DNA from 3 places in the Picosynechococcus sp. PCC 8807 genome. Region 1 is predicted to be linked to each of the others. Evidence: predicted binding sites of a transcription regulator. Region 1 holds the regulator's gene; each other region holds the start of a gene.
What was found. The regulator NtcA, encoded in region 1, controls nitrogen genes in cyanobacteria. The targets are predictions, from matches to a motif close to TTTGTANCNNNNGNTACAAA.

Region 2: a site for NtcA is predicted at 2,711-2,730, ahead of AWQ24_RS10035 (DUF3155 domain-containing protein). Genes of this name have one in related genera too.
Region 3: a site for NtcA is predicted at 2,251-2,270, ahead of urtA (urea ABC transporter substrate-binding protein). Genes of this name have one in related genera too.

What each region holds. Positions count from the first base shown of each region.
Region 1 covers NZ_CP016483.1:1,767,337-1,771,549, reverse strand. The annotation lists gene AWQ24_RS08505 (transposase) at 1-1,108, shown strand, start outside; gene ntcA (global nitrogen regulator NtcA) at 1,273-2,004, shown strand; gene AWQ24_RS08495 (DUF3084 domain-containing protein) at 2,057-3,427, shown strand; gene AWQ24_RS08490 (pre-16S rRNA-processing nuclease YqgF) at 3,442-3,843, shown strand; gene alaS (alanine--tRNA ligase) at 3,898-4,213, opposite strand, start outside.
Region 2 covers NZ_CP016483.1:2,059,521-2,063,733, reverse strand. The annotation lists gene queG (tRNA epoxyqueuosine(34) reductase QueG) at 1-807, opposite strand, end outside; gene AWQ24_RS10045 (response regulator transcription factor) at 844-1,554, opposite strand; gene AWQ24_RS10040 (cofactor assembly of complex C subunit B) at 1,585-2,178, shown strand; gene AWQ24_RS10035 (DUF3155 domain-containing protein) at 2,347-2,676, opposite strand; gene AWQ24_RS10030 (cell wall metabolism sensor histidine kinase WalK) at 2,956-4,213, shown strand, end outside.
Region 3 covers NZ_CP016483.1:442,031-446,243, reverse strand. The annotation lists gene AWQ24_RS02115 (folylpolyglutamate synthase/dihydrofolate synthase family protein) at 1-830, shown strand, start outside; gene AWQ24_RS02110 (hypothetical protein) at 814-1,203, shown strand; gene AWQ24_RS02105 (ADP-ribosylglycohydrolase family protein) at 1,210-2,160, shown strand; gene urtA (urea ABC transporter substrate-binding protein) at 2,380-3,696, shown strand; gene AWQ24_RS02095 (urea ABC transporter permease subunit UrtB) at 3,796-4,213, shown strand, end outside.

The DNA of each region.
Region 1 (4,213 bases):
TGAAGTGAGGCTAGTGGCTCACCACAACCTAAAGCAGCACCGGGAATTTTTGCGCTTTCCCGATAAAGATGATGAATTTGATAGCTTTGCCCTTGCCCATTACGGATGGACACATCTAAACGAGTCAGAGTGGTTTTTACAAGTGAGAGATCCAGTGATCGTCAAGCTCAGGGAATATGTTCTAAGGCTTGCCCATTTAAACCGGGTACAATCCCCGATTATTTGCAGGCTAAAGCAGGACTTAGCATGGCAATTCCCGGAGATATCCGAGAAGGATTTATGCAAGCGTTGGGGGCGATCTGTGCCGTTGTGGTTGCAATGGTTAGCGGGTCGCAAGAAATCCAAGGCGAAAGATGCCATGCTTGCTAAAACTTGCGGCCTAGGCCTGAACGACAACACCCGCCGCCATGCCGCCCGCCTGTGTGATCTGATTGCTGAAGAAATCCAGATAGAGAAGGAAATTAACCTGATCAAGGCCGGTCCGCGCTTTGCTCCCTACCTCGCCGTTTTTGAAGTTTTCGGCATGGGCGATCGCCTACAGAATATCCTGCTGACTCAGATTTTCCCCATTGAAGGCTTTTTGAATGATGACCTCAAACCGATCATCATCCACAAGAAAGGCCGCTATTCCAAGAAACAGACCAAACGAGAAATATCCCGCCGTCGCTTTGAGAAATCCCTTGGCCTTGCCCCTAGTCGAGAAAGCTCAGGGCAGAAAGACAACCGCCAAATCGTAGGGGGGTCTGACCTGTGCCGTACTGCCATGTGGATGTGGATTTTCACCCGCGTATCCATCGAGAAACAACGGAACGCAAATGCGATCGCCCAACTGATTTATCTATGGATGAATCACCCCAAGCGAGCTGGTACACCGATCAGGCTACTCAGAACAAAAACCGCCGCCTATGCTTCCCGGTTACTGTTTAAAGCCTTGGTGGGATATGTCGTTAATGGGGAATATGTCGATTTAGCCAGCTACCACGCCACCCCCACGGGTCACTGTTCCCAATGTGGCGATCGCCTTAAGGATGAGATATGCGATCGCTGTGAATTCCTAAAGGTGAGGTTAGAGCAGACATGGATCGCCGTAAATAAGGATTCTGAGTAGATAAAAACGCCCTGGTTAACTCCTAAAAGCCAGGGCGTTTGTTTATGAGAAACAAAAATCTATTACAGGGTAAGATTTAGTTTAAGGGGAATGCTCATGGTCTCTGCACACTGAGCGCTGATATTTCACCCATCACGGTGGGGAACTGTTGCCCAACAGAATCTATGATGTACAACCCTGATTTCAACCAACCTCCTTTCTCTTCTGCCAATCCAGTGCCTGAACTACCTGCGACTCAAATTACAGACCTTGCGACAGCGTTTCGTCAGTTTCACAGTGGCCCCTTCCCACCTGTTGTGGAGAACTATGACCGGGGCAAGACGATCTTTTTTCCGGGGGACCCAGCGGAACGGGTTTATTTCCTTCTGAAAGGAGCTGTCCGTTTGTCTCGGGTCTACGAAGCGGGGGAAGAAATTACGGTGGCCCTACTCCGGGAGAATAGTGTCTTTGGAGTTTTATCGCTACTCACGGGACAAAAGTCGGATCGCTTTTACCATGCGGTGGCTTTTACCCCTGTGGAACTGCTATCGGCTCCCATTGAGCAGGTGCAAAAGGCGCTTAATGAACACCCAGAATTAGCGATGTTAATGCTAAAAGGGCTGTCGTCACGGATTTTACAAACGGAGATGATGATTGAAACCTTGGCCCACCGGGATATGGGCTCACGTCTGGTGAGTTTCTTGTTAATTCTCTGTCGAGATTTTGGGGTGCCGACCGATGAGGGGATTCGCATTGATCTCAAACTGTCCCACCAGGCGATCGCCGAAGCAATTGGTTCGACACGGGTGACAGTAACGCGCCTCCTGGGAGAACTCCGGGAACAGGACATGATTTCGATTTATAAGAAAAAAATTACCGTCCATGACCCCGTAAACCTGAGTCAACAGTTCGCTTAACGCTAAAGTAGAGAAGTCATACTTGTGTGTTTGGATGTCACCTTTTTGTTAAATGACCAGTGCTTTTGTACTAATCTTTTCAGTTTTAATCTTGGGGGGCATCCTGGCGGCACTGGGCGATCGCCTTGGTAGTAAGGTCGGCAAAGCGCGGCTTACATTATTTAATCTGCGGCCAAAACAGACGGCGGTGGTCGTCACGGTAATGACGGGAACAGTGATCGCAGCTAGCACCTTGGGGTTATTGTTTGGCTTGAGCAAGTCCTTGCGCCAGGGGGTTTTTCAGTTGGATGAAATCCTCGCCCAGCGGCGGCAAGAGTTGATGGATGTGACGGCGGAAAAGGAAAAGATTGAAAAAGAGTTACAGGCCGCGAGGGATGATCGCCTAGAAGCAGAACAAGATTTACAGGAGATTGAAGCAAAATTTGAAACGGCCCAAACTCAACTGGCGGGTTTTCGGGAACAAGCCAGCGAACTTCAGGCTGATATTAATGCGCTCACCACAGAGCAAACGACCTTGCGGCAACAGCGCGATCGCCTCCAAGCCCAAAGTGAAACCCTCCGCGCCCAGCTCAATCAACAAAACACCATTATTGAGGAACGCTCCCAGCAGATCGAAGCCCTAGAAGCCCAACAAAGTGAGCTCCAAGCCGAGATCAACCAGCGCGATGGTCGCATTGCCCAACTCGACCAGGCGATCGCCCAAAAAGATCAAGTGCTCACGGGCCTAGAAAATCAGATTGGCTCCCTAGAACAGCAAATTGATATCCTCGAAGCCAACTACATCAATTTCCGGAGTGGGAATGTCGCCCTCACCACAGGGCAAGTTTTAGCCTTTGGGGTGGTGCGGATTATTGATCCCAAAGCAGCCAGCCAAGCCGTTGATCAGCTGCTCCGGGAAGCGAATCGCAACGCGATCATTGCCACCGGAGGCGTTAATCCTGACTTTGAGGCGCGGGTGGTGCAAATTACCAATGCCCAAGTGCAACAACTCCTAGGGCAAATTGCCGATGGTCGGGACTACGTGGTGCGCCTCCTGGCGGCGGGGAACTACCTCCAGGGGGAAGGTTCCGTCCAAGTGTTTGCGGATGTGACTTTAAATGAGCAGGTTTTTCGCGCCGGGGAAGTGATTGCCACTTTGTCCCTAGAGGAGCTGAGTGTACAAAATCCTACTGCGGCCCGGCGTCCAGTGGATTTTCTGTTGGGGGCAGCGCAATTCCGGGCGCGGCGAGCCGGGGTTCTCGGAGATATTCAAGTTAAAGATGGCAATGTCGGTCACATTATCAATTTTGTCGAAGCCCTCAACAACTCACCAGAACCCGTGACAGAAATTCGGGCGATCGCCATCGAAAATGGTTTTACGGCTGGCCCCCTCCGCTTAGAATTAGTGGGCCTCAGTAACGGTAGAATCGTCATCAGACAATAGGACAAGAAGAGTACATGAGCGTTTATCTTGGGTTTGACCCAGGCCGTGACAAATGTGGCCTTGCGGCGCTGGATGACCAAGGGCAATTGTTGAACCATGGCGTCATTGCAGCGGATCAAGCGCCCAACATCGCCAAGGAATGGTGCCAAAGGTATGGTGTTTCCCTGGTGGTCATGGGCAATCAAACGACGGCTAAAGAATGGCATCAAAAGCTTACCGCTGTTTTGCCCCCAGACATGGCGATCGCCTTTGTCAATGAACGCAATAGCACCCTCGAAGCCCGCGATCGCTATTGGCAGATGTATCCGCCCAATTTGTTCCAGAGATTGCTTCCCCAGGGAATGCGCTTACCTCCCCGACCCATTGACGATATTGTGGCGATTTTATTGGTCGAACGCTATCTCAACCCAACCTAAACAGCAAAAAAGATGGGCCAGAATCCGACCCATCTCGACGATTGGGGTGTGAGCTTAACCTAGAGTTTCACGAAGTTGCTGTTTTGCAGTGTGGAGGGCTTCGGGTAATTTACTGGCATCCCGTCCCCCGGCTTGGGCTAGGTTGGGACGACCGCCGCCGCCACCACCGCAAAGTTTGGCAATGCCGCCGATAAATTTACCCGCTTGTACTTTTTTGCCTTTGTAAATCCCTTCGCTAAAGGCGGCCACCAGGGAAACCTTGCCATCTTCTGGGGTTGACCCCAAGACCACTGCTGCCTCACCCAGTTTTTGTTGGAGCCGTTCAGCCGCAGTCTGGAGGGCCTTGGCATCGAGATCGCCCATATTTTCC
Region 2 (4,213 bases), 290 kb from region 1:
GTGTTTGGGGTAAGGCTGAAAATCTTCAATATTGGTGGGTTGGGCAAAGCGCTGGTTCCAGGGGCAGACATCCTGACAGATATCACAACCTGCCACCCAATTTTGTAGGTGTGGGGCAATGTGAGGGGGCAGTTGTTCGGCTCGATTTTCGATGGTGTGATAGGCGATGCAACGGTTCGCATCAACGGTAAAGGGAGCGGCGATCGCCTCTGTTGGACAAGCCTCGATACAACGGGTACAGGTACCACAATGCTTTGTATGGGGCTGATCCGGCGTCAAAGCTAAAGTGGTGAGGACTTCCCCCAAAAAGACCCAACTACCGTACTCTCTGGTAATGACATTGCTATTTTTGGCAATCCAACCGAGGCCAGCTCGTTCTGCCCAAACCTTATCCTGGACAGGCCCGGTATCCACATAGAAACGGTGGTGTTCCTCCGGAAATTCTTTGGTGAGCCACTGGCAGAAAGCTTTTAGACGTTTGCCTAAGACACGATGGTAATCTCGGCCCCAGCCGTACCGGGAAATCTTACCTACGCCTGGTGCCTCAGAATGGGCATGGGGTGTGTAATAGTTGAGGGCCACACAAATGACCGACTGCACCCCTGGTAAACAGGCTTGGATATCCTGGCGTTTCGGGTTAGCCATCCAGGCCATTTCCGCCTGATACCCGGCCGCCAACCAAGCTTGTAACTGCCGTTGATTGTGAGCATTGTCCACGGTAGCATCGGCAATGCCCACCAAATGAAATCCTAAACTTAGAGCATAATTTTTGACTCGGATAGTCCTATCTGTTTGCAACTGCGACATTTTGAATAATTTGATGAATCTCCGCCAAGGCGCTTTTTAACCGACCAGACCAGAACGAAGGGCACGCACAGCAGCCTGGGTACGGTCATCGGCACAAAGCTTATTGAGAATATTGCGGACATGGGTTTTAACGGTACCCACGGTGATAAATAAATGCTCGGCAATTTCGGAGTTGCTGCAACCATCAACAATCAATTGGAGTACTTCCAATTCTCGATCCGTTAAGGGACAGCTTTCTAGGAGTTGTTGATCTTCTGGGGAAGTCGCTTGAATCGTAACTGTAGAGCCAGAAAGGGATTCTCCCCCTTGCACTTGATTGAGGACAATGCGGGCGATCGCCGGATCAATCCAACTGTTGCCTGAGTCTGTCGTTTTGACCGCCTCTACCAAGTGATCAAACGTAATATCCTTCATACAATAGGAATCAGCCCCTGCCGCAAAGGCTGCTAAAACAGCCGCATCATCATCCTGCAACGTCAAAATCAAAACCTTTGTTTGCGCCTCGTGGGACTGATCCTTGAGCTTTTCCTGTTTCAAAATCCGGGTCAACTCAATCCCATCAAGCTCAGGCAAACCAATATCCACAATCGCTAAATCAGGATGAATCTCTTCTAACAAACGCAATCCATCCGCTCCATTGGCCGCCTCTGCTAAAAGTTCAATGTCCGCACATTGTTGTAGAGAAGTTCTTAGCCCGATGCGCGTTAAATCATGATCTTCAATTAGAACAACCCGAATTTTTTTCATGGTTTTCCCGGAGACTTTCCAAAATATAGCATGATCGATATACATTTATATGCAGTGAATCTTCAAGCCCTCCTTGTAAAAACCGTGTTAGAACAATCCGTAATCACCTCGACCCTCCTCCTTACATTGCTCTTGATGGTCGGTCTGTTTTTCTTCATTCGCGCTTCCATCAAAGATCGCACCGAACAAGTAGAGCTATTGGCAAAAGAGCCTGAAGAATCCATCTTTGAGCGTCTCCAAACCTACTTCGAACAGCGAGCCTATCGGATTACCACCGTTGATGGTGTCAATAATATTGTCACCTATGAAGGCTTTGTTCCTCCCAGTGGCTTTATTGCTGTTTTTTTAAGCCTATTAGCAGCCCTCGGTTTAGTTTGTATTGCCCTGGTCTTAGCACTGCTCTATCCCAATATTGGCTTTGCCTTCCTTGGTATTTGTCTCCTGGCTCCCTTGGCAGGTCTCTTTTACTGGCGTAAGGCAGGGAAGGTAGAAAAAGTTATTTTACAGATCACCACACAAACACCGATTACTGAGACTCCCACCCAATTAATTACGGTGACCGCCCACCGGGATGAGTTGATCCAACTGCGTCAGGTGATGCCTTACCAGCTCCATGAAGCTTAGGAAATGTCCCCAACAAAACTAATTGAGCTATCCATTAACACCATGGCAAAAACGCGACAAAAATAGCCCCGACCCGAAAATGGGTGGGACTAGGGAGTATTGAAATTGATAGAAGGGGATTAGAGATCACCTAAACGTTAGGTTAAGTGATATATTTTTGAAGGAACTTTAAGCTTTGCTAGAAACAGTCGCTTTTTCAGATACTTCCTCATCGGCGTTGCTACAAAGTACCCGTAGACTGGGGAATAAAAAGTGATTCTCCTCTACATATTGGGCACCAAATAATCCTTTTTCTGCCCAAAAGTACCGATCAGTGGTATGCTCATTACGCTTAACTACAACGACTGCTGGGGGCATAATCCCATTCGCAGCGATATGCTTGCGGGCTGCAGTCACGGGTTTGTCATCACCGCTTTCGATATTGTATTGTGGGACAATCTCTAAAATTTTTCTTCCTTCTTGCCGACGCCGACTCTTGCGTTTACGCTTTCTTGCCAACCCAGTACCTCCTCTTCTTTACTTTTTTAGAACAGCTGTAACAGGAGTTACAGAATGTCGAGCAAAGTATATCGGCTCCATTGAAAAAAATCAAGTGAAAATTGACTGGTTTTCGCGATGGGTTGGATTTTTTGTATTAAGAAATCTACTACAATCCAATGAAGGTAGGCGATCAATCCAAAAGTAAAAAAAGAATTAAGTTTTTTGTCAAAACCCCTGATTTATCAAGGTTTCCTGGGAAATATCCCCTAGGGATTGCGGCTTGGGAGGATGAAATTCATGACGACATTACCGCAACTGTTGCCAGTTAGCCCAGAGTATTTGTCCCTGTGCCAAGGGCAGTTGCAATTGTTAGCCCAAGGCGTTGGGGCAGAGTGGGGGATCGTTTATTTGGCCCAGCCAGATCAAGAGAATCAAGAAATTACGCTCCAACCCATTAGTGCCTTTCCCGATCGTTTGCTGGCGGCGGGGAGGCAGAGGTCAACGGAGATAGCGACGATGGTTCCGGATCAAGAGGAATGGCTTGATGTCTCGATGGGTGAGGAAGCGGCTGCTTTGCCGGATGATCTTGTGGGTTTGTTGGGGGAACCGGCTCGGGCATTTCCCCTGTGGCATGGTGATTTAATTTTGGGAATTTTAGCGACGGGACGCCGAGATCGGGGTTGGCGATCGCCAGAGGTGACCCAGATTGAATTGATCGCCGAAAGTTTGGTGCTGGCCTGTGTGTTGGATCAGCAAAAGAGTTGGGCTACTGAGCGGCTCACCCAACAGCAACATCTCCAGGCCCTAGAGCAAGAGCATTTCCATGATCTGCTACACCAGCTCCGTAATCCAACGATGGCGATTAGTACCTTTGGTAAGTTGTTGTTGAAGCGATTGCTGCCGACGGAGAAAAATTATCCGGTCGCTGAAGGCATTGTCCGGGAAAGCGATCGCCTGAAAGGATTGCTCACCCAATTTAGTGAAGAGGTGGATCTCTTAACGGCCCAAATTCACCAGTTGGAGGGAGGGCCAAGTTTGGCTTTACCGCCCAATGGTGAACCGAGTTTTGCCCCAGACCGTTCCCTCTCCGTAGAACCGTTACCCGTAGCAGAAGTGGTACTTCCCCTCGTCGCTTCCCTGGGGGCGATCGCCACCGAGCGGGGAATCACTTTAAATTATGGGTTGCCAGAACCGTCTCCTTGGGTTTTAGGGAATCACACAGCCCTAATGGAAGTTTTGAATAATCTTTTAGAAAATGCGCTGAAATATACACCATCCGGGGGACAAGTGTTCTTGCAGGTAGAAGCCCAGGCCCAGGAACTCACCATTGCTGTCCATGATACGGGCTACGGTATCCCCCCAGCGGATTTGCCCCATGTCTTTGAACGGCATTACCGGGGAGTGCAGGCGGAAAGTGCTATTGAAGGTACTGGGCTGGGGTTGGCGATCGCCGCTGATCTTGTGGGAAAAATGGCCGGGGACCTTGAAGTATATAGCCCAACCATTGGCTTACCCCATACCGAAGCTCTCCCCGGTAGCACTTTTATGTTGTGGC
Region 3 (4,213 bases), 1.3 Mb from region 1:
ACTCGACGAATGTTTGCGATCGCCCCCTCGTTTCTGTCATTACCTCCATCGGCATGGATCACTGGCAGCGCTTAGGTAACAGCTTAGATAAAATTGCCGGGGAGAAAGCGGGAATTTTAAAACAAGATTGTCCGGCGGTGATTGGGGAAGTACCGGAGATCGCGGCGAAAGTGATTCGTGAAAAAATTAGTGAGTTAAATTGTCCAGCCACCTGGATTCAACCCGCCCAAGCCATTCATTCCCCTTCAGGAGGAGAACAGAGGAGGATAGCGAAATACGGTGAATTTGAATATTTTTTGCCGCTTTTAGGGGATATTCAACTTCATAATTCGGCGATCGCCATTGAAACTATTTATGCGTTGCGCAAACAAGGCTGGCAAATTGCCGATCAACAACTGCGTGACGGTATTGCGAAAACTCGCTGGGCGGGCCGCATTGAATGGCACCAGTGGCAGGGGCAAAAAATCCTCATTGATGGCGCTCACAATGGTGTGGCGGCGGCAGAATTACGCAAATATGTAGACACCCTCCCCCAACCCGTCACTTGGGTCATGGGAATGCTCTCCACCAAGGATCACCAAAATGTCCTCCAAGCCCTCCTGCGAGACGGGGATCACTTGCATCTCGTACCAGTAGGGGGTCATAGCAGCGCCGATCCCCAGAGTTTGGCAATGTTGGCCCAGGTGATTTGTCCGGCCCTCGCCTCCTGTCAAACCCATGAAACCTTATCTGAAGCCCTTGATCAGGCGATCGCCACCCCCCACACTAGGGTGTTATGTGGTTCGTTGTATCTTTTGGGAGAATTTCTAAGTTATGCAGCCAAAATTTAAAACCCGTAAAGCCTGGAATCAGGCCGAAATGCTGCTCCAACCGGCCTTTATTCGGGTCGTCGATAATTTCCGTGCTCAATTAGAAGATTCCCCCTGGACTGGGGAGTACGAAGACATCCAAGACCCCTACCCTGGTTATGTTTTGCGCCTCAAGAAAGACCACATCGAAACGACGGTTAATATCTGGGATCTCTGTTATCAGATCTGTTTTGTCGCCTATCCCACCAAAACTCTTGTGGAAAATGGCTGCGCCGTGGAAATCGATGAAACCCTGTTCGAGGCGTCCGGGGCCGTGGATTGGCAAAAACTGGAAGCGAAAACCCAACAGTTGATCCACAATATGTTTGAGCAATTTGATCACTTAGGGGGGTAATCGTTGATGGTTACGCAAGCGCAGATTCACGGGGGATTATTGGGGCTTTGTGTGGGGGATGCCCTGGGCGTGCCTGTGGAATTTTCTGAGCGCAGCACCCGACAGCGGGATCCTGTGACAAGGATGCGGGGCTATGGCACCTACAATCAACCCCCCGGTACCTGGTCGGATGATAGTTCCCTCACTTTTTGTCTGGCCGAGGCGATCGCCGAAGTGGGTCTGGGCGAAGAACTCCCCGAACATCTGGGCCGTAAGATGGGTCTCTGGCTCAAGGAAGCCTACTGGACACCCCACGGCGAAACCTTTGATGTGGGCAACACGACCGCCGCCGCAATTCACCAAATTTTAGCGGGTATCAATCCCCTGGAAGCAGGTGGAATCGGGGAGCGGAGTAATGGCAACGGCTCCTTGATGCGTATTTTGCCCCTCGCCTTTTGTGGTGAACGACTGCCCTATGCCGATCTCTTGGATCTCGTGCACAACATTTCCTACCTGACCCACCGTCATCCCCGTTCCCTCATTGCCTGCGGCATGTATATTTCCATTGCCCTGGAACTGTTACACAGAAAAAGTATTGAAATTGCCTACCAACAGGGAGTACAGCGGGCCGAAGAGTTTTATCACGATTCCATCTACAAACCAGAACTCAGCCACTACCAGCGTATTTTTGACGGAAATTTAACAACATTGCCCATCCATGAGCTTCAATCGAGCGGTTATGTCGTCCATGCCCTCGAAGCCGCCCTCTGGTGCTGTTTAAACCATGATAACTATCAGGATATGGTGCTCGCGGCGGTGAATTTGGGGGATGACACTGACACCACAGCGGCGATCGCCGGCGGTTTAGCCGGACTTTACTACGGCCTCGACAATATTCCCCCTGATTGGCTGGCGCAAATTCCCCGGCGGGATGACATTCTCCAGTTAGGCGATCGCCTCTTCAGGGCTATCCGCTGACCGAGCAGGGGCACGCAGTCCATTTTCTTTAATGTAAAGTTAAATTAATTCTTCTCCATTAACAAACCCTTGAATCAAGCGCATCGGCACTTTGTATCAAGTGTCACATTTTTTTAGGGGCGGGACTTTTACACTGCAAAGCTTAAACACGACTTAAACTTTTAAGCTTCTTTCCTCCCACACACTATCCCAAAGCCCCTTGAGAAAATCGCATTAACCATGAGTAATCTCGGAAGACGTAAATTTATTCTCTACAGTTCCGCCGCCCTCGGTTCCAGTATTCTCCTCAAAGCCTGCGGCCAACCCACAGAAACCCCTGATACCCCCGATAGTGGCAGCACAACCTCAACCCCCAGTGGTGACACGATCAAAGTTGGCATTCTCCACTCCCTCAGTGGCACCATGGCCATTAGTGAAACCACAGTGGTCGAAGCCGAACAACTCGCCATCAAAGAAATTAATGCCGCCGGTGGCATCGATGGCAAACAAATCGAAGCCATCGTCGAAGATGGTGCCTCCGACTGGGATGTCTTCAAAGAAAAAGCCGAAAAACTCATTGACCAAGATGGTGTCGCCGTCGTCTTTGGCTGCTGGACGTCTGCCAGCCGAAAAGCGGTTAAAGATGTCTTTGAAGCAAAAGACCACATGCTGTTCTACCCTGTCCAGTACGAAGGCCAGGAATGCTCGAAGAATATCTTCTACACTGGGGCCGCCCCGAACCAACAAATCGAGCCCGCTGTGGATTGGCTCCTCGAAAATAAGGGCACAGAATTTTTCCTCGTGGGTTCTGACTATGTATTCCCCAGAACCGCGAACACCATTATCAAAGCCCAGTTAGAAGCCAAAGGTGGCACCACGGTCGGCGAAGACTATCTCCCCCTCGGTAACACTGAAGTGACGCCGATTATCACCAAAATCAAAGCAGCGCTTCCCAACGGCGGCGTGATTTTCAACAGCTTGAACGGTGACAGTAACGTTGCGTTCTTCAAACAAATTCGTGATGCGGGCCTCACCCCGGAGCAATATCCGGTAATGTCGGTGTCGATCGCCGAAGAAGAAGTCCGTCAAATTGGCCCCGAATATCTCACGGGTCACTATGCATCTTGGAACTACTTCCAAACCGTAGAAACCCCCGAAAATGAAAAGTGGGTGGCAGACTTTAAGGCGGAATACGGTGAAGACCGGGTGACCAATGACCCCATGGAAGCGGCCTACATCATGGTCTACATCTGGAAGCAGGCGGTAGAAGCGGCGATCGCCAATGGGGCGACCGATGCCTATGACCTCGAAGCCGTGCGGAGTGCCGCCATTGGTCAAGAATTTGCGGCTCCCGAAGGCCCGGTGACGATGAATGTTAACCACCACCTCTCAAAGACCGTGCGCATCGGCCAAGTACGGGAAGACGGGATGTTCGACATCGTCTGGGAAACCGACGGCCCCATCGCCCCCCAAGCCTGGAACCAGTATGTTGAATCCACCAAAGGATTTGCCTGTGACTGGAGCGACCCCACAAAGGGTGAGAAATATGCCATCTAGGGTTTAACGCCCAGATGTTTTCCGGGAAAGCTGGGATTCCGCCCTACAGAATCCGGCTTTCTCGCGGTTTTATTGCGCGTATTGTGGTGGGTTTGCCCTGTGACAGAACTTCTAATCGGTATTTTTAACGGAGTCAGCATTGGCTCTGTGCTTTTGGTTTCGGCCTTGGGTTTGGCGATCGCCTTTGGTTTGATGGGGGTGATCAACCTGGCCCATGGCGAATTAATGATGCTGGGCGCCTACACAACCTTTGTGGTCCAAAATGTATTCCGGGGGTTCGGGGAACCTTTTTTTAATCTCTACATTATCTTTGCGATTCCCCTGGCTTTTTTTGTCGCCGCCGCAGTGGGCTTTGGCCTAGAGCGGGGCGTAATCCGCTATCTCTATGGCCGTCCCCTAGAAACCCTCTTGGCCACCTGGGGGGTCAGCCTAATTTTGCAGCAGTTTGTCCGCAGTGTGAACTGGGCGATCGCCTTCGGGGTCATTGCCTTTCTCCTTAAAGATTTGATCCGCTGGG